DNA from 2 places in the Streptomyces sp. NPDC001920 genome. Region 2 is predicted to be linked to the other one. Evidence: riboswitches for the same ligand, from Rfam matches in the RefSeq annotation. Region 2 holds a riboswitch; the other holds the start of a gene.
What was found. Region 2 has a riboswitch for S-adenosylmethionine ahead of ACWCPI_RS04170 (aminotransferase class V-fold PLP-dependent enzyme). Riboswitches for the same ligand answer to the same signal wherever they lie in the genome.

Region 1: it holds a riboswitch for S-adenosylmethionine, as region 2 does, so the genes downstream of both, thrC (threonine synthase) here and ACWCPI_RS04170 (aminotransferase class V-fold PLP-dependent enzyme) in region 2, are expected to answer to the same signal.

The regions. Positions count from the first base shown of each region.
Region 1 covers NZ_JBSFEP010000007.1:88,861-98,844, reverse strand. Annotated here, with positions in the region: gene ACWCPI_RS13805 (hypothetical protein) at 1-173, shown strand, start outside; gene ACWCPI_RS13800 (NADH:flavin oxidoreductase) at 301-1,428, opposite strand; gene groL (chaperonin GroEL) at 1,628-3,250, opposite strand; gene ACWCPI_RS13790 (cold-shock protein) at 3,574-3,780, opposite strand; gene ACWCPI_RS13785 (MoaD/ThiS family protein) at 4,233-4,508, opposite strand; gene thrC (threonine synthase) at 4,505-5,791, opposite strand; SAM riboswitch class I at 5,810-5,965, opposite strand; gene ACWCPI_RS13775 (glucosyl-3-phosphoglycerate synthase) at 6,097-7,041, shown strand; gene ACWCPI_RS13770 (alpha,alpha-trehalose-phosphate synthase (UDP-forming)) at 7,126-8,559, shown strand; gene otsB (trehalose-phosphatase) at 8,547-9,392, opposite strand; gene ACWCPI_RS13760 (DUF3263 domain-containing protein) at 9,438-9,695, opposite strand; gene ACWCPI_RS13755 (ABC transporter substrate-binding protein) at 9,743-9,984, opposite strand, start outside.
Region 2 covers NZ_JBSFEP010000002.1:346,611-356,594, reverse strand. Annotated here, with positions in the region: gene qcrA (cytochrome bc1 complex Rieske iron-sulfur subunit) at 1-931, shown strand, start outside; gene qcrB (cytochrome bc1 complex cytochrome b subunit) at 928-2,565, shown strand; gene trpD (anthranilate phosphoribosyltransferase) at 2,707-3,771, shown strand; SAM riboswitch class IV at 3,845-3,961, shown strand; gene ACWCPI_RS04170 (aminotransferase class V-fold PLP-dependent enzyme) at 4,122-5,489, shown strand; gene ACWCPI_RS04165 (Lrp/AsnC family transcriptional regulator) at 5,787-6,068, opposite strand; gene ACWCPI_RS04160 (rhomboid family intramembrane serine protease) at 6,065-6,823, opposite strand; gene ACWCPI_RS04155 (hypothetical protein) at 6,990-7,229, shown strand; gene ACWCPI_RS04150 (NYN domain-containing protein) at 7,269-8,612, shown strand; gene ACWCPI_RS04145 (NlpC/P60 family protein) at 8,824-9,864, shown strand.

The DNA.
Region 1 (9,984 bases), on a different contig from region 2:
GCGGTACCCCGCGCCGGGACCGCCGGGAGGCCGAGCTCTATCTCGCCGCCCAGCGCCGGGGACCGCGTCCCGCGATGGCGTACCGGCTCGTGCACGAGTTCACGGACTACGAGGTGCTGCGGGTGTGGGGGACCCCGATGCGGGTCGACATCGAGCCGATGGGCAACCTGTAGGCGGCCTTCCGGCCAGGACTTCGCCGCCGCGCCCGCCGACGCCTCGGGCCCCGGCCGTCGGCCCCGGAGCGACCGGCCTCCCTGCCGGCGAACCCTCATCTCCCGGACGACGGCAGGGTGTCGGGGGTCAGCTCAGCGTCTTGAGCGCCGCCGCGTCGTACGCCTTCAGCTCGTCGAGGCGGCCGCCGAGGACCTTCGCCGCCCACTCGGGGTCCTGGAGCAGGGCACGGCCGACGGCCACCAGGTCGAACTCCTCGCGCTCCAGACGGTCCAGCAGGTCGTCGATGCCCTTGACCGCGGATCCCTCGCCCACGAAGGCGTGGATGAAGTCACCGTCCAGGCCGACCGAGCCGACCGTGATGACGGGCCTGCCGGTCAGCTTCTTCGTCCAGCCGGCCAGGTTGAGGTCGGAGCCGTCGAACTCCGGGATCCAGTAGCGGCGGGTGGAGGCGTGGAAGGCGTCGACACCGGCCGCGGCCAGCGGGGTGAGGATGGCCTCCAGTTCCTCGGGGGTCTCGGCGAGACGGGCGTCGTAGGCCTCCTGCTTCCACTGCGAGTAGCGGAAGATGACGGGGAAGGAGGCGGAGACCTTCTCCCGCACGGCGGCCACGATCTCCGCCGCGAACTTCGTACGGGCCACCGGGTCGCCGCCGTACGGGTCCGTGCGGCGGTTGGTGCCCGCCCACAGGAACTGGTCGAGCAGGTAGCCGTGGGCGCCGTGGAGCTCGACACCGTCGAAGCCGATGCGCTCGGCGTCCGCGGCGGCCTGCGCGAAGGCACCGATGACGTCGTCCAGATCGCTCCGGGTCATCACCCTGCCCGTGGGCTCGGTCGCGCCGATGCGCAGACCGGAGGGGCCGACGGCGGGGGCGTCCGCGAAAGGCGGCTGGCCCTGCTTGCGGACCATGCCGATGTGCCACAGCTGCGGGACGATCGTGCCGCCCGCCGCGTGCACCGCCTCGGCGACCTTCGCCCAGCCCGCGAGCTGCTCCTCACCGTGGAAGCGCGGGACGCGGTCGCTCTGCCCGGCCGAGTCGTGACCGACGTACGTCCCCTCGGTCACGATCAGACCGACGCCGGCGGCGGCGCGGCGGGCGTAGTACGACACCACGTCCTCGCCGGGAACACCGCCCGGCGAGAACATGCGCGTCATCGGGGCCATGACGATGCGGTTCGGCACGGTCAGACCGTTGATCACGGCAGGCCGGGACAGGATCTGGGCCGCACGGGAGGCGGGGGTCTCGGTGACGGTCACGCGGGTCTCCTCGGGGTGGTGTCTGCAAACCGGTGAGTATGTGCGCATGCATTGTTGCAGCCTCTTAAGCAACTGATCGTACGGGCGCCGCATTCCTCATCCCACCCCGTCCGGCCGTGACCCCGGACACGCCCGAGGGCGGCACCCCCTGTCTCCAGGGAGTGCCGCCCTCGGTAGGACGAGCCCGATCCGCGAGGGATCAGAAGTCCATGTCACCGCCCGGCATGCCGCCACCGGCGGGCGCGGCGGCCTTCTCCGGCTTGTCGGCGATGACGGCCTCGGTGGTGAGGAACAGCGCGGCGATGGAGGCGGCGTTCTGCAGCGCGGAACGGGTCACCTTCGCCGGGTCGATGATGCCCTCGGCGATCATGTCGACGTACTCACCGGTCGCGGCGTTCAGGCCGTGACCGACGGCGAGGTTGCGGACCTTCTCCACGACGACGCCGCCCTCGAGACCACCGTTGACGGCGATCTGCTTCAGCGGGGCCTCCAGCGCGAGCTTCACGGCGTTGGCGCCGGTCGCCTCGTCACCCTCCAGCTCCAGCTTCTCGAAGACCTGGGAGGCCTGCAGCAGGGCCACGCCACCACCGGCGACGATGCCCTCCTCGACGGCCGCCTTGGCGTTGCGCACGGCGTCCTCGATGCGGTGCTTGCGCTCCTTGAGCTCCACCTCGGTGGCGGCACCGGCCTTGATGACCGCGACGCCGCCGGCGAGCTTCGCCAGGCGCTCCTGCAGCTTCTCGCGGTCGTAGTCCGAGTCGCTGTTCTCGATCTCGGCACGGATCTGGTTCACACGGCCGTTGACCTGCTCGGAGGAGCCGGCACCGTCGACGATGGTGGTCTCGTCCTTGGTGATGACGACCTTGCGGGCCTTGCCCAGCAGGTCGAGCGTGGCGTTCTCCAGCTTGAGGCCGACCTCCTCGGAGATGACCTCGCCGCCCGTGAGGATGGCGATGTCGCCGAGCATGGCCTTGCGGCGGTCGCCGAAGCCCGGGGCCTTGACGGCGACGGACTTGAAGGTGCCGCGGATCTTGTTGACGACCAGGGTCGACAGGGCCTCGCCCTCGACGTCCTCGGCGATGATCAGCAGCGGCTTGCCCGACTGCATGACCTTCTCCAGCAGCGGGAGCAGGTCCTTGACCGAGGAGATCTTGGAGTTGGCGATCAGGATGTACGGGTCGTCGAGGACGGCCTCCATACGCTCCATGTCGGTGGCGAAGTACGCCGAGATGTAGCCCTTGTCGAAGCGCATACCCTCGGTGAGCTCCAGCTCCAGACCGAAGGTCTGGGACTCCTCGACGGTGATGACGCCTTCCTTGCCGACCTTGTCCATGGCCTCGGCGATGAGCTCGCCGATCTGGGTGTCGGCGGCGGAGATGGAGGCCGTGGAGGCGATCTGCTCCTTGGTCTCGACGTCCTTCGCCTGCTCCAGCAGGGCGGCGGAGACGGCCTCGACGGCCTTCTCGATACCGCGCTTGAGGGCCATCGGGTTGGCGCCGGCGGCTACGTTGCGCAGGCCTTCCTTGACCAGGGCCTGGGCGAGAACGGTCGCGGTGGTCGTACCGTCACCGGCGACGTCGTCCGTCTTCTTGGCGACTTCCTTGACCAGCTCGGCGCCGATCTTCTCGTACGGGTCCTCGAGCTCGATCTCCTTGGCGATGGACACACCATCGTTGGTGATCGTGGGGGCGCCCCACTTCTTCTCGAGGACGACGTTGCGACCCTTGGGGCCGAGCGTCACCTTCACGGCGTCCGCGAGCTGGTTCATGCCGCGCTCGAGGCCGCGCCGCGCCTCCTCGTCGAACGCGATGATCTTGGCCATGTGAAGTGGTCCCTCCAGGACTGGGGGTGATTCCTTCGGACCGCGCCCGCGCCCGCGACGGACGGCCTGCCTGCCTCGTGGTTCCTTGCCCCACCCGGCCTGCGGGCCTCACCGACCCGGTCCTTCGTTGTCACTCTCACCTTCAGAGTGCTAACGCCAATGATTAGCACTCGCCCCTGTCGAGTGCAAGCGGCTCTCGTGTTCGGGCGGGGCGCTCAGCCCGGCGCACACGGGCTCGGAGGGGGCCCCGGGCATGGCGAAGGGTCCGCACCCCGGGAGGTGCGGACCCTTCGAAGAACGTCGCTGCAGTGTCGACGCGTGCTTCAGCTGGTCGCCAGACGGACCATGTCCGCCTGCGGCCCCTTCTGGCCCTGCGAGATCTCGAAATCGACCCGCTGACCTTCCTCCAGGGTGCGGTACCCGTCCATCTGGATCGCGCTGTAGTGGACGAAAACATCCGCACCACCGTCGACCGCGATGAAGCCGTACCCCTTCTCCGCGTTGAACCACTTGACGGTGCCCTGAGCCATGCCTAACTCCCCTATTACTGGCCCTTGCACAGATCCACACTTCGCGGATCCGGGTCAGACCTCACCCCCCATCGGTCGGGGGCGTGCGCCGGAACGCGTCGACCGCGGCTGAATGTATCTGCCCAACTGCCCTCTGCAACAGGTCAATCGGACGAGAAATCCGGGCACGGCCGGTCGGGAATGTGGGGACAATTCCCCTGACTTCAGGTCAAGTCGGACCCGGCAAACATGACAAAAGCCGCATAAAACCCACACAGTTTGGCTACTTCTTGTCGGGCATGCGGCAGAAATGCAGGGCTGTCGACTCAGGGATCGGCAGCTCGTTCCCCAACTGTACCTCGCTCAACCACACAGAATTGCCCCCTCCGCTTCTCTCACGGTGGGGGCAATTCGATGAACCCTCGGTAATTGGCGTTACCGACGGTAATGATCGGTCATTCGGTCAGCCGTGCTCAGCCGCCGGCGACGGCCGGAATGATGGAAACGCCCGCTCCGTCCGGGGTGGCCGTCTCCAGTCCCTGCTCGAAGCGCACGTCGTCGTCGTTGACGTACACGTTGACGAACCGGCGCAGCTTGCCCTGGTCGTCGAGAACACGGGCGGCGATCCCGGTGTGGTTCTTCTCCAGGTCGGCGATGACCTCGCCGAGGTTCGCGCCCTCGGCGGCGACCTCGGCCTGACCGCCGGTGTAGGTGCGCAGGATGGTGGGGATGCGGACGGTCACGCTCATGCGAGGCCAGCCTCTCGGAAGGAGTCCAGGTTCGGGCGGATGGTGGCGGTGAGGCCGGTACCGGCCACCGCGTCGAGGGTCTTCAGGCCGTCGCCGGTGTTGAGGACGACGGTGGTCTTGGCGGGGTCGAGCAGACCGTTGTCGATCAGCTTCTTCGTGACGCCCACCGTCACCCCGCCTGCGGTCTCCGCGAAGATGCCCTCGGTCCGGGCGAGCACCTTGATCGCGTCGACGACCTGCTCGTCGGTCACGTCCTCCACCGCACCGCCCGTGCGGCGCGCGATGTCCAGGACGTACGGACCGTCGGCCGGGTTGCCGATCGCGAGGGACTTGGCGATGGTGTTCGGCTTCTGGGGGCGGACCACGTCGTGGCCGGCCTTGAAGGCGGCCGACACCGGCGAGCAGCCCTCCGCCTGCGCGCCGAAGATCTTGTACGGCCGGTCCTCGACCAGCCCGAGCTTGATCAGCTCCTGAAGACCCTTGTCGATCTTCGTGAGCTGCGAGCCGGACGCGATCGGCACCACGATCTGGTCGGGCAGCCGCCAGCCGAGCTGCTCGCAGATCTCGTACGCCAGGGTCTTGGAGCCCTCGGCGTAGTACGGACGCAGGTTGACGTTGACGAAGCCCCAGCCCTCACCGGCCGGGTCGCCGATCAGCTCGGAGCAGAACCGGTTCACGTCGTCGTAGTTGCCCTCGATGCCGACGAGGTCACCGCCGTAGACGGCGGCCATGACGACCTTGCCCTGCTCCAGGTCGTGCGGGATGAACACACAGGAGCGGAAGCCGGCGCGCGCGGCGGCGGCGCCGACAGCACCGGCCAGGTTGCCGGTGGAGGAGCAGGAGAGCGTGGTGAAGCCGAAGGCGCGGGCGGCCTCCAGGGCCTGGGCGACGACACGGTCCTTGAAGGAGTGCGTCGGGTTGCCGGAGTCGTCCTTGACGAACAGCTTGCCGGCCTCGACACCGAGTTCGGCCGCGAGGTTGTCGGCCTGGACGAGCTTGGTCCAGCCGGGGTTGATGTTCGGCTTGGTCGCCACGTCCGCCGGGACGGGCAGCAGGGGCGCGTAGCGCCAGATGTTCGCGGGTCCCGCCTCGATCCGCCTGCGGAGCTCCTCGGTGTCGTAGGCCGAGAAGTCGTACGCGATCTCCAGCGGGCCGAAACACTCCTCGCACGCGAAGACCGGTCCGAGGGGTACCCGGTGACCGCACTCGCGGCAGGACAGCGCCGCGGCGGGACCGAGGTCTACGGTGGATTCCGTGGTGCTTGCAACAGTCTGCACAGCCATGTGAGGCGAGGCCCTTTCTCCTCATCTTCCTCACGACGCACTTCGCCGTGAGACGGATTTGGCACCTTCCCTAGCCGGGAGCCTCGCGAAGTGGTCGCCAGTGACCTACGAGTACCGACTGGAGGGTTGCCGGGGCTTCATCGGGCCGTTTCCCTCTGCCCCTCTGGATGAGCTGTATGCGGTTGTGGGCGACGGGTGACCTCGGACATGCGATGGTCATCCGCCTTGTCCAAGACTGTAACCGACGGCCAGGACAGTTGAGATAGTCGTCCGAACCGCGAGACAACAGTGAGGAGCAGCCGACCGTGCTGGAAGAAGTCGAGCGCTGGCTGAGCACCCGCTCCTGGTCCGTGTCCGACCACCCGCTGCATCACGTACTGGCCGCCAAGCAGCGTTCGGGCCAGTCGGTCTCCGTCGTGCTGCCAGCGCTCAACGAGGAGGAGACCGTCGGCGAGATCGTCGCGATCATCCGACACGACCTGGTCCGGCAGATTCCGCTGGTCGACGAGATCGTCGTCGTCGACTCCGGGTCCACCGACCGCACCTCCGAGGTGGCCGCGGCGGCCGGCGCGACCGTGGTGCACCGGGACGAGATCCTGCCGCGCCTGCCGGCCGTGCCCGGCAAGGGCGAGGTCCTGTGGCGCTCCCTGCTCGTCACCCGTGGGGATGTCATCTGTTTCATCGACGCCGACCTGAAGGAGTTCTCCTCGGACTTCGTCTCCGGCATCGTGGGCCCGCTGCTCACCGAGCCGGGCGTCGACCTGGTCAAGGCGATGTACGACCGCCCCCTGGGCGCCGCGGCCGGACAGGGCGGCCGGGTCACCGAGCTGATGGCACGCCCGCTGCTGAACATGCACTGGCCGCAGCTGGCCGGTTTCGTGCAGCCGCTGGGCGGCGAGTACGCGGCCCGCCGCTCGCTGCTGGAACAGCTGCCGTTCCCGGTCGGGTACGGCGTGGAGCTGGGCATGCTGGTCGACGCCCTGCACCTGGTGGGCCTGGACGCCCTGGCCCAGGTGGACGTGGGTGTGCGCAAGCACCGCCACCAGGACGGACAGGCCCTGGGCCGGATGTCCGCGGCGATCTACCGCACCGCCCAGCTGCGGCTGGCCCGCGGGCATCTCGTCCGTCCCTGCCTGACCCAGTTCGAGCGCGGCGAGGACGGGTTCGAGCCGCGCACGTACTCCGTGGACACCGAGGAGCGGCCGCCCATGGTGGAGATCGCCGAGTACGCGGCGCGGCGGGTCGCGTAGCTGTCGCACACGGGCCGTATACAGGCCCGCCACTGAGTGGAACCGTACGTTTGAGCGTTTCCGTGCCGGGCTAGGTTGAGGCGTATGGCTTCCACGCAGGGTGCTGCAAAAGTGCTGGTCGCGTCGAACCGCGGCCCGGTTTCGTACACGGTGGCCGCGGACGGTTCGCTGAACGCCAAGCGCGGCGGCGGCGGGCTGGTCTCGGGCCTGTCCGCGATCGGCTCGGACGCGGACGCGCTGTGGGTGTGCTCCGCGCTCTCCGACGGTGACCGCGAGGCGGTCCGGCGCGGGGTCGCGGGGGCGGGCCGGGACGGCGTGCGGATGCTCGACATCCCGGCCGAGGTGCACTCCGACGCGTACAACGGCATCGCGAACTCGGTGCTGTGGTTCGTGCACCACATGCTCTACCAGACGCCCCTGGAACCGGTCTTCGACGCGGAGTTCCGGCGCCGGTGGGCGTCGTACGAGACCTACAACCGGGCGTTCGCCGAGGCGCTGGCCGAGGAGGCGGCGCCGGGTGCCGCGGTGGTCGTGCAGGACTACCACCTGACCCTGGTGCCGGGCATGCTCCGCGAACTGCGCCCGGACCTCAGGATCGGCCACTTCTCGCACACGCCGTGGGCACCGCCGGAGTACTTCCGGATGCTGCCGGACGACGTGGCCGGGCAGGTGCTGCGCGGCATGCTGGGCGCGGACCGGCTGGGCTTCCTCACCCGGCGGTGGGCGGACGCGTTCGAGGCGTGCTGCGACCTGTTCGCCGGGGGACTCGGCGGCACCCGGGTCGGGGTGCACGGACTGGGCGCGGACGCGGACTTCCTGCGGGCACGTTCCCGTGAGGCCGACGTGGTCGAGCGGATGGCGGCGCTGAAGGGCGAGATCGGTGCGGCACCCGACGGGAGCGCCCGCAGGACGATCGTGCGGGTCGACCGGACCGAGCTGTCCAAGAACATCGCGCGGGGCCTGCTGGCGTACCGGCAGCTGCTCGACGACCACCCCGAGTGGCGCGAGCGGGTGGCGCACGTGGCCTTCGCCTACCCCTCGCGGCAGGACCTGGCGGTGTACCGGGACTACACGGCCGAGGTGCAGCGGCTCGCCGAGGAGATCAACTCCCGGTACGGGACACCGGGTTGGACTCCGGTGGTGCTGCACGTCGAGGACGACTTCGCGCGCTCGCTGGCGGCGTACCGGCTGGCGGACGTGGCGCTGGTCAACCCCATCCGGGACGGCATGAACCTGGTCGCGAAGGAGGTGCCGGTCGTCTCCGACGAGGGATGCGCGCTGGTGCTGTCGCGGGAGGCCGGTGCCTTCGAGGAGCTGGGCGAGGACGCGATCGCCGTGAACCCGTACGACGTCGTCGGCACGGCGCGGGCCCTGCACGAGGCGCTGTCCATGGGACCGGAGGAGCGGGCGGAGCGCTCCAAGCGGCTGGCGGCGTCGGCGACCGCCCTCCCCCCGGCCCAGTGGTTCCTGGACCAGCTGCACGCGCTGGAGGAGGGCGGCGCCGGTCAGTCCGCCTGATCGGCGATCTGGCGCAGCAGCCGTACGACGCCCTCCGGGCCGTCGACCACGATGTCCGCCCGCTTGGACAGCTCGGTGACCTCCTCGCTGCCACTGCACACCAGCAGGCCCGGGACGCCGTCGGCGCGGAGTTCGTCGACGGCGGCGTAGGCGGGAAGGTCGCCGAGGTCGTCTCCGGCGTACAGGACGGACTCGGCGCCCAGTTCGCGGACGTACTCGCTCAGCGCCCTGCCCTTGTCCATGCCGGGCGGGCGCAGTTCGAGGACCATCCGCCCCGGCTCGACGACGAGGCCGCTTCGCGCGGCGAGGTCGTGGAGGGGTTCACGCAGGGCCTCGAAGGTGCCCTGCGGGTCGGCCGCGCGGCGGGTGTGCACGGCGACGGCGTGCCCCTTGTCCTCGATCCACGTGCCGGTGCCCGCGCCGGTGCGCTCCAGGATCCGCGGCAGTTCGGCGCGGACGGCCGCGACGCCGGGGTGCGGGTCGGGGGCGGTGACCTCACCGCTGACGGCGTCCCAGCGTTCGGCGCCGTAGTGCCCGAGCACGACGAGGTGCTCCAGCCCCGGGACGCCCGCGAAGCCGCCGTACCGCACGGCCACCTCGGCCGGACGGCCGGTGATCACCGCGACGGCGGCCACCTTCGGCGCGAGTACGGCGAGCGCGGGAACGGCGTCGGGGTGGGCGCGAGCCTGCTCCGGGTCCGCCACGATCGCCGCGAGCGTCCCGTCGAAGTCCAGCGCCACCAGCGTCCCGCCGGGCCTCGCGAGGATGGCGTCCAGCCCGTCACGCCCTCGCGGGGTCACGGGTACCGGCAGAGATTCCTTGTGACTGCCCATACGGCGACCCTATCCAGGCAGGGCCGGGTGTACGCCTGGCCGCCCTCAGCGCTCCGCCCGCCGCGCCTCCCGGACCCGCCGCAGCCGGTTCACCGTGACCGGGTCGTGCGCCAGGGCGCGTGGGTCGTCCAGGAGGGCGTTCAGAAGCTGGTAGTAGCGCACGGGGGCCAGGCCCAGTTCCTCCCGTATGGCCCGCTCCTTCGCGCCGGGCCCCGGAAAACCCCGCCGTTCCAGAGCGAGGACGGCCTGTTCGCGCTCGGCGAGGCCGTCCTGCGTCCTGCTCCCGTCCTGGTGCTGGTCCATGCCCAGCACCGTAACCCCGGCCGCTGACAGTCGGCCCGTGCCGCCGCCTACTCCGCGTGCTCCACCCGCGCGGCCGTCGACTGCAGCTGTCCCAGGATCGCCGACGGGCTGCCGCCGACGGACACCGTCCTGCCCATGTGCTGCTTGATCTCCGCGCTGACGGAGGCCCAGGACGTGTGGCCGACCGGATACAGCTCGGACAGCGGCAGCTGCTCCAGGAAGGGCCTGAGGTCGGCGTCCTGCTTCGCCGCCGTCATCCGCGCGGACGCGGAGGTCGTGACGGGAAGGA
Region 2 (9,984 bases):
CCAGGACATCGACGAGCGGGCCGCCAAGCGGTCCGAGCGCACGGTCGCCCTGCTGTTCACGCTGTCGATGCTGGCCACCGTCGGCTTCATCGCCTCGTTCGTGGCGATCCCCGTCGACAAGTCGGTCTTCATCTTCCCGCTGGGCCACATCAGCGCGCTGAACTTCGCGCTCGGTGTGACCCTCGGCCTCGCGCTGTTCTGCATCGGCGCGGGTGCGGTCCACTGGGCCCGCACCCTGATGTCCGACGTGGAGGTCGCGGACGAGCGGCACCCGATCCAGGCGTCGCCCGAGGTCAAGGCCAAGGTCATGGCCGACTTCAAGCAGGGCGCCAAGGAGTCCGCGCTGGGTCGCCGCAAGCTGATCCGCAACACCATGTTCGGTGCGCTGGCCCTGTTCCCGCTCTCCGGCGTCGTGCTGCTGCGTGACCTCGGCCCGCTGCCCGGCACCAAGCTGCGCCACACCATGTGGTCCAAGGGCAAGCTGCTCGTCAACATGAACACCAACGAGCCGCTGCGTCCCTCGGACGTCGCGGCCGGCTCCCTCACCTTCGCCAAGCCGGAGGGCCTGGAGGAGCACGACCACGGCTTCCAGAACGAGATCGCCAAGGCCGCCCTGATGATCGTCCGGCTCCAGCCCGACGACATCAAGGACAAGCGCGAGCTCGAATGGTCGCACGAGGGGATCGTCGCGTACTCGAAGATCTGCACCCACGTCGGTTGCCCGATCTCCCTGTACGAGCAGCAGACGCACCACGTGCTCTGCCCCTGCCACCAGTCCACCTTCGACCTCTCCGACGGTGCCCGAGTGATCTTCGGCCCGGCCGGTCACGCCCTGCCGCAGCTGCGCATCGGCGTGAACGACGAGGGCTACCTCGAGGCGCTCGGCGACTTCGAAGAGCCCGTCGGTCCTGCATTCTGGGAGCGCGGATGAGCACCACAGAGAAGACAGAGTCCCGCTCGCGCGGGAAGGCACCGGCCGGCGAGCGCGTCGCCGACTGGGCGGACGGCCGGCTCGGGATCTACTCCCTGGCCAAGGCCAACATGCGCAAGATCTTCCCCGACCACTGGTCGTTCATGCTGGGTGAGGTCTGCCTCTACAGCTTCATCATCATCATCCTCACGGGTGTGTACCTGACGCTGTTCTTCCACCCGTCGATGAACGAGGTGGAGTACCACGGCAGTTACGTCCCGCTCCAGGGACAGCTGATGAGCGAGGCGTTCAGCTCGACCCTGCACATCTCCTTCGACGTGCGCGGTGGTCTGCTCATCCGGCAGATCCACCACTGGGCGGCGATCATCTTCCTCGCCGGCATGTTCGTGCACATGATGCGCGTCTTCTTCACCGGCGCGTTCCGCAAGCCGCGTGAGATCAACTGGCTGTTCGGCTTCCTGCTGTTCGTCCTGGGCATGTTCACCGGTTTCACCGGCTACTCGCTCCCGGACGACCTGCTCTCCGGCACCGGTGTCCGCTTCACCCAGGGCGCCATCCTGTCCGTGCCGATCGTCGGTACGTACATCTCGATGTTCCTGTTCGGCGGCGAGTTCCCGGGCACCGACTTCGTGGCCCGCTTCTACTCGATCCACATCCTGCTGCTGCCGGGCATCATGCTCGGTCTGGTGGTCGGCCACCTGATCCTGGTCTTCTACCACAAGCACACGCAGTTCGCGGGTCCCGGCAAGAGCAACAAGAACGTCGTCGGCATGCCGCTGCTGCCGGTCTACATGGCCAAGGCCGGAGGCTTCTTCTTCCTGGTCTTCGGTGTCATCGCGCTCATCGCCGGCATCGCGTCCGTCAACCCGATCTGGGCCCTGGGCCCCTACCGGCCCGACTACGTGTCCACGGGCGCCCAGCCCGACTGGTATATGGGCTTCGCCGAGGGCCTCGTCCGCGCCATGCCGGGCTGGGAGATCAACTTCTGGGGTCACACGCTCGTCCTGGGCGTCTTCGTCCCGCTGGTGCTGTTCGGCATCTTCCTCGCCGTGATCGCCCTCTACCCGTTCATCGAGTCCTGGGTCACCGGTGACAAGCGCGAGCACCACCTGCTCGACCGCCCGCGCAACGCCCCGACCCGTACGGCCTTCGGTGTCGCCTGGGTCACCGGGTACATGATCATGCTGATCGGTGGTGGCAACGACATCATCGCCACCCACTTCCACCTGTCGATCAACGCGGTCACCTGGTTCGTCCGCATCGGGTTCTTCGTCGGACCGGTCATCGCCTTCGTCGTCACCAAGCGGATCTGCCTCGGCCTGCAGCGCCGGGACAAGGACAAGGTGCTGCACGGTCGCGAGTCCGGCATCATCAAGCGCCTGCCGCACGGTGAGTTCATCGAGGTGCACGAGCCGCTCAGCCAGGACGCGCTGCACACCCTCACCGCGCACGAGCAGTACAAGCCGCTCGAAATCGGCCCGACGGTCGACGAGAACGGCGTCGAGCGCAAGGTGAAGGGCTCGGAGAAGCTGCGCGCCAAGCTCAGCAAGTCGTACTTCGGCGAGGACGGTCAGATCCCCAAGCCGACCGTCGAGGAGTACAAGGAGATCACGAGCGGCCACGGCCACCACTGATCGCTGCGCACGCCACGGCAGAAGGGCCCCGTCCGGTCTTCGGACGGGGCCCTTCTCCGTGTCCCGCGGCTGGATAGGGTGGACCTCGTCGAGACTCGTGTCCCGGGGGCCGGGACACCACAACTGACCCTGGAGCGGCTTATGAGCGCTGTGACCCCCGCTGGAGGCGACACCGCGGCGGGCCGTTCCTGGCCCGAGGTGCTGAGCGCGCTGCTCGGTGGACAGGACCTGAGCGCCGGTGACACGGCCTGGGCGATGGACCGCTTCATGAGCGGTGAGGCCTCGGACGCGCAGATCGCCGGATTCATGGTGGCGCTGCGGGCCAAGGGCGAGACGGTCGAGGAGATCAACGGCCTCGTCGAGGCGATGTACGCCCACGCGCAGCCGCTGCACATCCCTGGCCCGGCCGTGGACATCGTCGGTACCGGCGGGGACCGGGCCAAGACGGTCAACATCTCGACCATGTCCGCCATCGTGATCGCGGGCGCCGGGGCGAAGGTCGTCAAGCACGGCAACCGGGCGTCGTCCTCGGCGAGCGGCTCGTCCGACGTGCTGGAGAAGCTCGGCATCAACCTGGACCTGGCGCCGGAGGGCGTGGCCAGAGTGGTGGACGAGGCCGGGATCACCTTCTGCTTCGCGGCGAAGTTCCACCCCTCCATGCGGTTCGTCGGTGGCGTACGGCGGGACCTGGGCATCCCGACCTCGTTCAACCTGCTCGGCCCGCTGACCAACCCCGCCCGGGTCACCGCCTCCGCCGTCGGCTGCTTCGACACCCGGATGGCGGGGCTCATCGCCGGCGTCCTGGCCGAGCGCGGCTCGTCCGCGCTGGTCTTCCGCGGCGACGACGGCCTCGACGAGCTGACGACGACGGCCACGTCACGGGTGTGGGTGGTGCGCGACGGCAAGGTGACCGAGGAGGCGTTCGACCCGCGCGAGGTCGGTATCGAGCTGGTGCCCGTGGAGGCGCTGCGGGGCGCGGACGCGTCGTACAACGCGGAGGTCGCCCGCCGGCTCCTGGACGGCGAGAGAGGGCCGGTGCGGGACGCCGTCCTGCTCAACTCGGCCGCGGCGCTGGTGGCGTTGGAGCCCGCGGACGCTCCGCTCGCCGAGCAGATCCGGCTCGGGATGGCGAGGGCGGCGGAGTCGATCGACTCCGGGGCGGCGAAGCGGACGCTGGAGCGCTGGGTGGCCGCCAGCAACGCGTAGCGCGGCCCGGGAATGTCCCGCGATCCGGACACGGGTTGCGGGACATCGATCACTTCACGTACGTTCCTGTCCAGGTCATGAGTGACAGTCATGAGGCCCCGGCCGACTGTCCGGCAACCCTCCGTCCGTGGCGGGGTGCCCCGGGTGAAGACCAGGCCGTAGGCAGCGAGGTCTGCGGCAAGCGCGGACCCCTCGATCAGCCAGGGGTCCTGGTCGTCGAGGAGCCTTCCGTGAGCAAGCGAATGCGATAGGGCCGCAGAGCCCCGCCTCCGCGTTCCCTTTTTCCTTTCACCGCGTCGAGCCCTCCCGGTTCCGCGGCGAACCTCACCTGCCTTCACGGGAGTTGTGCCATGTCCGTCTCCACCGTTGCCGCCGCCCAGTCCGTTTGTGCCCCGCTGCCCGTTCTCGGCAGGGATGTCACCGTCCCGCTCGTCACCGGCGGCGAGGTCACCTACGCCGCGCTCGACTACGCCGCCAGCGCGCCCGCCCTCCAGCGCGTCTGGGACGACGTCGCCGCCTACGCGCCGTACTACGGCAGCGTCCACCGGGGCGCCGGGTACCTCTCCCAGCTGTCCACCGACCTCTTCGAGAACGCCCGGCGCACGGTCGGTGAGTTCCTCGGCTGCCGGGACACCGACCAGGTCGTGTTCACCCGGTCCACCACCGACTCGCTCAACCTCCTCGCCGCCGCCGTCCCCGCCGACTGCCAGGTGTTCGTCTTCGAGACCGAGCACCACGCCGCGCTGCTGCCCTGGCGCGACGCCGCCGTCACCTACCTCGACGCGCCCCGCACACCGCACCAGGCCGTGGAGATCCTGGAGCGCGCCCTCGCCGACCGCGACCCGTACGGCCCGGCCCTGGTCTGCGTCACCGGCGCCTCGAACGTCACCGGTGAGCTGTGGCCCGTACGGGAGCTGGCGGCGGCAGCGCACGCGCACGGTGCCCGGATCGTGCTCGATGCCGCCCAGCTCGCCCCGCACCACCCCGTGAGCGTGCGTGACCTGGACGTCGACTGGGTCGCCTTCTCCGGCCACAAGCTGTACGCGCCGTTCGGCTCCGGTGTCCTGGCCGGGCGCGCCGACTGGCTGCGCGAGGCCGAGCCGTACCTCGCGGGCGGCGGCGCCAGCCGCACGGTCACCCGGCGCGCGGACGGCGCGGTCGACGTGCAGTGGCACGACAGTGCCGCCCGGCACGAGGCCGGCTCCCCGAACGTCATCGGCGCCTACTCCATCGCCTCCGCCTGCAAGGCCCTCACCGAGGCCGGCTTCGACGAGCTGGTCGCCCGCGAGCGGTTCCTGATCGAGAAGGTCCGCGCGGGCCTCGCCGAGGTCCCGGAGGTCCGGGTCCTGTCCCTCTTCGGCGACGACGCCCCGCGCGTCGGTGTGATCTCCTTCGTGGTCGCCGGCTGGAACAGCTCGCACTTCGCCGCCGCGCTCTCCGCCGAGTACGGCATCGGGGTGCGGGACGGCCTGTTCTGCGCCCACCCCCTCGTGCGCACGCTGCTCGGCAGCGACCCGCAGACGCAGGGGGAGTGCGGCGCGCCCGAGGCGGCCCCGGGCGAGAAGTCCCTCAACGCCATCCGCGTGAGCTTCGGCGCGGGTACGCCGGACGAGCACGTGGAGCGGTTCGTACGGGCCGTGAAGGAGCTCGTCACGGACGGGGCGAAGTGGAACTACCGTACGCAGGACGGGCGTTGCGTGCCCGACACGTCGGCGTGAGCCTGCGGATCGGACGCCCCTGGCGTGCGCGCCCGGCTCCCTCTGCGTCCTCGTCCCCGCCACCGGCGCGTCGCCCGGCGGCACGAGCGGTGGACGGGGGACCCAGGACGGTCATCCGCAGGGTGCGCTCGGTGGGGCCGTGAGCAGTTCGCTCGCCCGGTCCGGCGCCTCGGCCAGGGGGCCGGGCCGCCTCGATCGGGACCTTGCCGCGGGGCGTCCGGTGGTCCGGGGGCCCTCGGCGGTGATCACCAGGCACTCTTCATCGGGGAGTGCGGGGCCCGGCCTCCCCGGCTGCCGTCAGCTGTCCAGGCCGATGGCGAAGGCGGCCTCCAGGTCGTGCTGCGAGTAGGTGCGGAAGGCCACGTGCGTGTCCGTCCCCTCCACACCGGGGATCTTGCTGATCCGGCCGGGAATGACCTCGGCGAGGTCCTCGTGCTGCTTCACCCGCACCATGGCGATCAGGTCGTAGGTCCCGGTGACCGAGAAGACCTCGCTGACGTTGTCCAGCGCGGCGATCGACTCCGCGATCTCGGGAATCCGGTCCACGCTGGTCTTGATGAGGACGATCGCGGTGATCACGGCTGGTTCTCTCCCTCGGGGGCCGGAGCAGGGGCGGCACTCACTTTAGTCGTACGACCGAATCGGGCCCACGCGTAACCGAACCCCACCCCGAACCCGACCAGGTGCGCCAGATACGCCACCCCGGGCCCCTGGTCCGCACGCCCCGCCGCCACCCACTGCAGGGCCGCCCAGAAGGGCAGCACGACCCACGCCGGGAAGCGCAGCGGCAGGAAGAGCAGGAAGGGCAGCAGGCTTGTGACGCGTGCCGCGGGGAAGAGGAACAGGAACGCGCCGAGGACCGCGGAGATCGCCCCGGACGCGCCGACCAGCGACTGCGTGGAGTCGTCGTTGGCGGCCGCGTAGCCCAGCAGGGCCAGGTAGCCGCAGCCGAGGTAGAAGAGCGTGAACTGGAGGCGGCCCATCCGTTCCTCCGCCATCACCCCGAAGACGTAGAGGAAGAGCATGTTGCCGAGCAGGTGCACCCAGCTGCCGTGGACGAACAGGGCCGTGGCGGGGGTGAGGGCGGCCCGGGGCGCGCCCTCGAAGAGCTCGGCGGGCACCACGCCCCAGCGCTGGAAGTAGGCCCGCTGCGCCGCGAGCAACCCGTCGCCGACGCCGTACACCGGATTCAGCCCCGCCGCCGGCCCGATCAGGAAGATCAGGCAGCACACGGTGATGAGCCCGTACGTCACCGGCGCCGGCGACCGCAGTACCGTTCGGCCGGCCCTGCCGAACCGAACTCCGAAACGCGCCACGCTCCAGTTGCCGATCATGAATACAGAGCATGACGTAACGGGACGCAGGCGCACAGACCGCCTCGCCGCCCGGGACGGACGGGCGGTGGGTACCCGCCAGGCCGTAGGGTTACGAGCCACACGCACCGGTGAGTCCGGGGCGTCGCGGACAATAGAAGACCTAGAAGGAAAGAGCACGCTCACGATGACGGTTCCCCTGCCGACCGCCACCACGCGGTGGCGCTGCACTCTCTGCGGCAACCTCACGCGCTTCGACGTGACGCGCTCGTCCAAGGTCGTCGAGTACGTCCACCTCGATCTGGCCGGTGAGCCCAAGGTCGAGGAGCGCGAGGTGCTCAGTGAGACGATCGAGTCGGTGCGCTGCCGCTGGTGCAACGCCGTGGACAAGGTGGAACTCGTGGACAGGCCGGGCACCGGCTCCTGACGATGGGGGAGGGCCCGCACAGAGACTGGGGTGTGACGGATGGTGGAGACACAAGGCGGGGGGCCGGGCGACGGCGCCGCTGAGGTGCTCGACCGTCCGCTGCCCGACGGTGTACGGCGCAAGGTCGTGCAGATCGTGTCCGACGGGTTCGGCGGGCTGACCGTAGGTGAACTGCCCGCACAGCTGCGGCAGTACGCCCGGTTCGCCCCGAACCGGCGGGCCAAGTTCGCAGGCAACGCCATGGCGGCGGCGCTGGAGACCGATCCGCTGTTCCGGCAGCGCATCGGGGAGAAGTTCAGAGAGGCCCAGCCGGAGCTCTCCGGTGCCCTGGAATCCGGCTCGGCGCCTGCGGCCGCGGACCCGCTCGACGTGGCGGCCGCGGCCTATGTTCTGCGGCCCGCCGGCTGGGTCAAGCTGGTCACCGCGGCCGGCGAGGAGGCCCAGCGGGCCGACGCCGAGCGCGCCGACGAGGAGAGCCGCGCCGAACTGGAGCGGCTGCGTGAGGAACTCGCCCACGCCCGCGAGCACACCCGGCACGAGACCGAGCGGCTGCGGACCGAGCTGGAGGCGGCCAGGAAAGAAGCGGAATCGCTGCACCGGAAGCTGCGCTCCGCCCTCAGCGACGTCAAGCGCGGCGAGGCCGCCCTGCGCAAGGTCCAGGGCGAGATCGAGGCGGTGCGGGCCGAGGGGCACACCCAGATCTCCGCTGCCGAGAGCGAGAGCCGGCGGCTCAAGGCACGGCTCGCGGAGGCCGAGGCCGCTCTGGAGGCCACGCGCAAAGCAGCGCGCGAGGGGCGCAGTGTCGAGGACATGCGCGTCCGGTTGCTCCTCGACACCCTCCTGGACGCCGCCCAAGGGCTGCGCCGTGAACTGGCGTTGCCGCCGGTCTCCGTGCGCCCCGCCGAGACCGTGGACGCGGTCGAACCGGGACGAATGACCCCGAAGGACATCGCCGCCCGGGCGTTGTCCGAGAACGACCCCGCGATCCTCGACCAGTTGCTCGCCCTGCCGCAGGCGCATCTCGTGGTCGACGGGTACAACGTCACCAAGACCGGCTATCCCCAGATGCCCCTGGAGAAGCAGCGGTTGCGGCTGCTCGGCCAGCTCTCGCAGCTCGCCGCGCAGACCGGCGCCGAGGTGACCTGTGTCTTCGACGGGGCCGAGCTGGTCGCGCCGGTGCTCCTGGCCCCGCCGCGCGGGGTGCGGGTGCTGTTCTCCAAGCCCGGCGTGACCGCCGACGAGTTGATCCGCCAACTGGTGCGTGCCGAGCCGCCGGGGCGTCCGGTCATCGTCGCCTCGACCGACCGCGAGGTGGCCGACGGGGTGGCCCGGGCGGGAGCGCGGCCGGTGGCTTCTGCGGTGCTTCTCAAGCGACTGTCCTGAATGGGCCAACCTGCAGGCGTGATGCCCGAATTGACGGGACTGTCACACAGCGTAGGGTCAGGCGGCCCTCACTCCATGTGAGTTGTGTGTAAAGAATGCAGCGTGTGACGAGAAAAATCGTGTGAGGATTTGATCTGATCACAAGAGGGTCACTAGGGTCTGGCGTCGTACCTCCGAGCGGGTGATCACTCACAAGAAGGGTTTCACCTCCGTGGCGTCCCACCGTCGACCCAAGCAGCCGAGCCGAGCACGTGTGACCGTGCTGACCACCGCCGCCGCTGCCGCCGTGGCCATCAGTTCGCAGGCCGCCAACGCGGCCCCCAGCGAGAAGCCGAGCAAGGACGAGGTCAAGGCCAAGGTCGACAAGCTCTACGAGCAGGCGGAGCACGCCACCGAGAAGTTCAACGGGGCGAGGGAGAAGCAGGAGAAGCTCCAGAAGGAGATCTCCACCATCCAGGACAACGTCGCCCGCGGCCAGGAAGAGCTCAACGAACTCCGGGACGCGATGGGCCTCGCGGCCGCCGCCCAGTACCGCACGGGCAGCATCGACTCCTCCCTCCAGCTGTTCCTGTCGTCGAACCCGGACGACTACCTGGACAAGGCGTCCACCGCCGACCAGCTCAGCGCCCAGCAGGTCGACTCGCTGAAGAAGATCCAGGCGAAGCAGCGCGAACTCGCCCAGCAGCGCGCCGAGGCCGCCGACAAGCTCAAGGACCTCTCCTCCACCCGCGCCGAGCTGGGCAAGAAGAAGAAGGAAGTCCAGGCCAAGCTCGCCGAGGCCCAGAAGCTCCTCAACACCCTGACCGCCGCGGAGAAGGCCGCCCTCGCCGCCGAGGAGGAGCGCGCCAGCCGTTCCTCCGCCGAACGCGTGGAGCTCGGTAACACCAGCTCCGCCTCGGGCCGGGCCGCCGCGGCCTACTCCGCCGCCCAGAGCAAGCTCGGCTCGCCCTACGTCTACGGTGCGACCGGCCCGTCCTCCTTCGACTGTTCCGGCCTGACCTCCTGGGCCTACGCCCAGGCCGGCGTCTCGATACCGCGTACTTCGGAGGCGCAGTCCGGCATCGGCACGCGTATCTACTCGCAGAGCGACCTCCAGGTCGGCGACCTCGTCTTCTTCTTCAACGACCTGCACCACGTGGGCCTCTACGCCGGCAACGGTCAGATCATTCACGCCCCCCGCACCGGCACCGTCGTCCGGTACGAGTCGATGAACACCATCGGCGGCCCGTTCATGTGGGGCGTCCGGGTCTGATCCGGCCCCTCCAAGATCAACACAGCGTGCCGCCCGAACGGGCGAATCACGACGACGCCCGCTGACCCCACGCCCCGCCCATGACCTGCGTCATAGGCGGGGCGTCACTGTGCGTGCCCG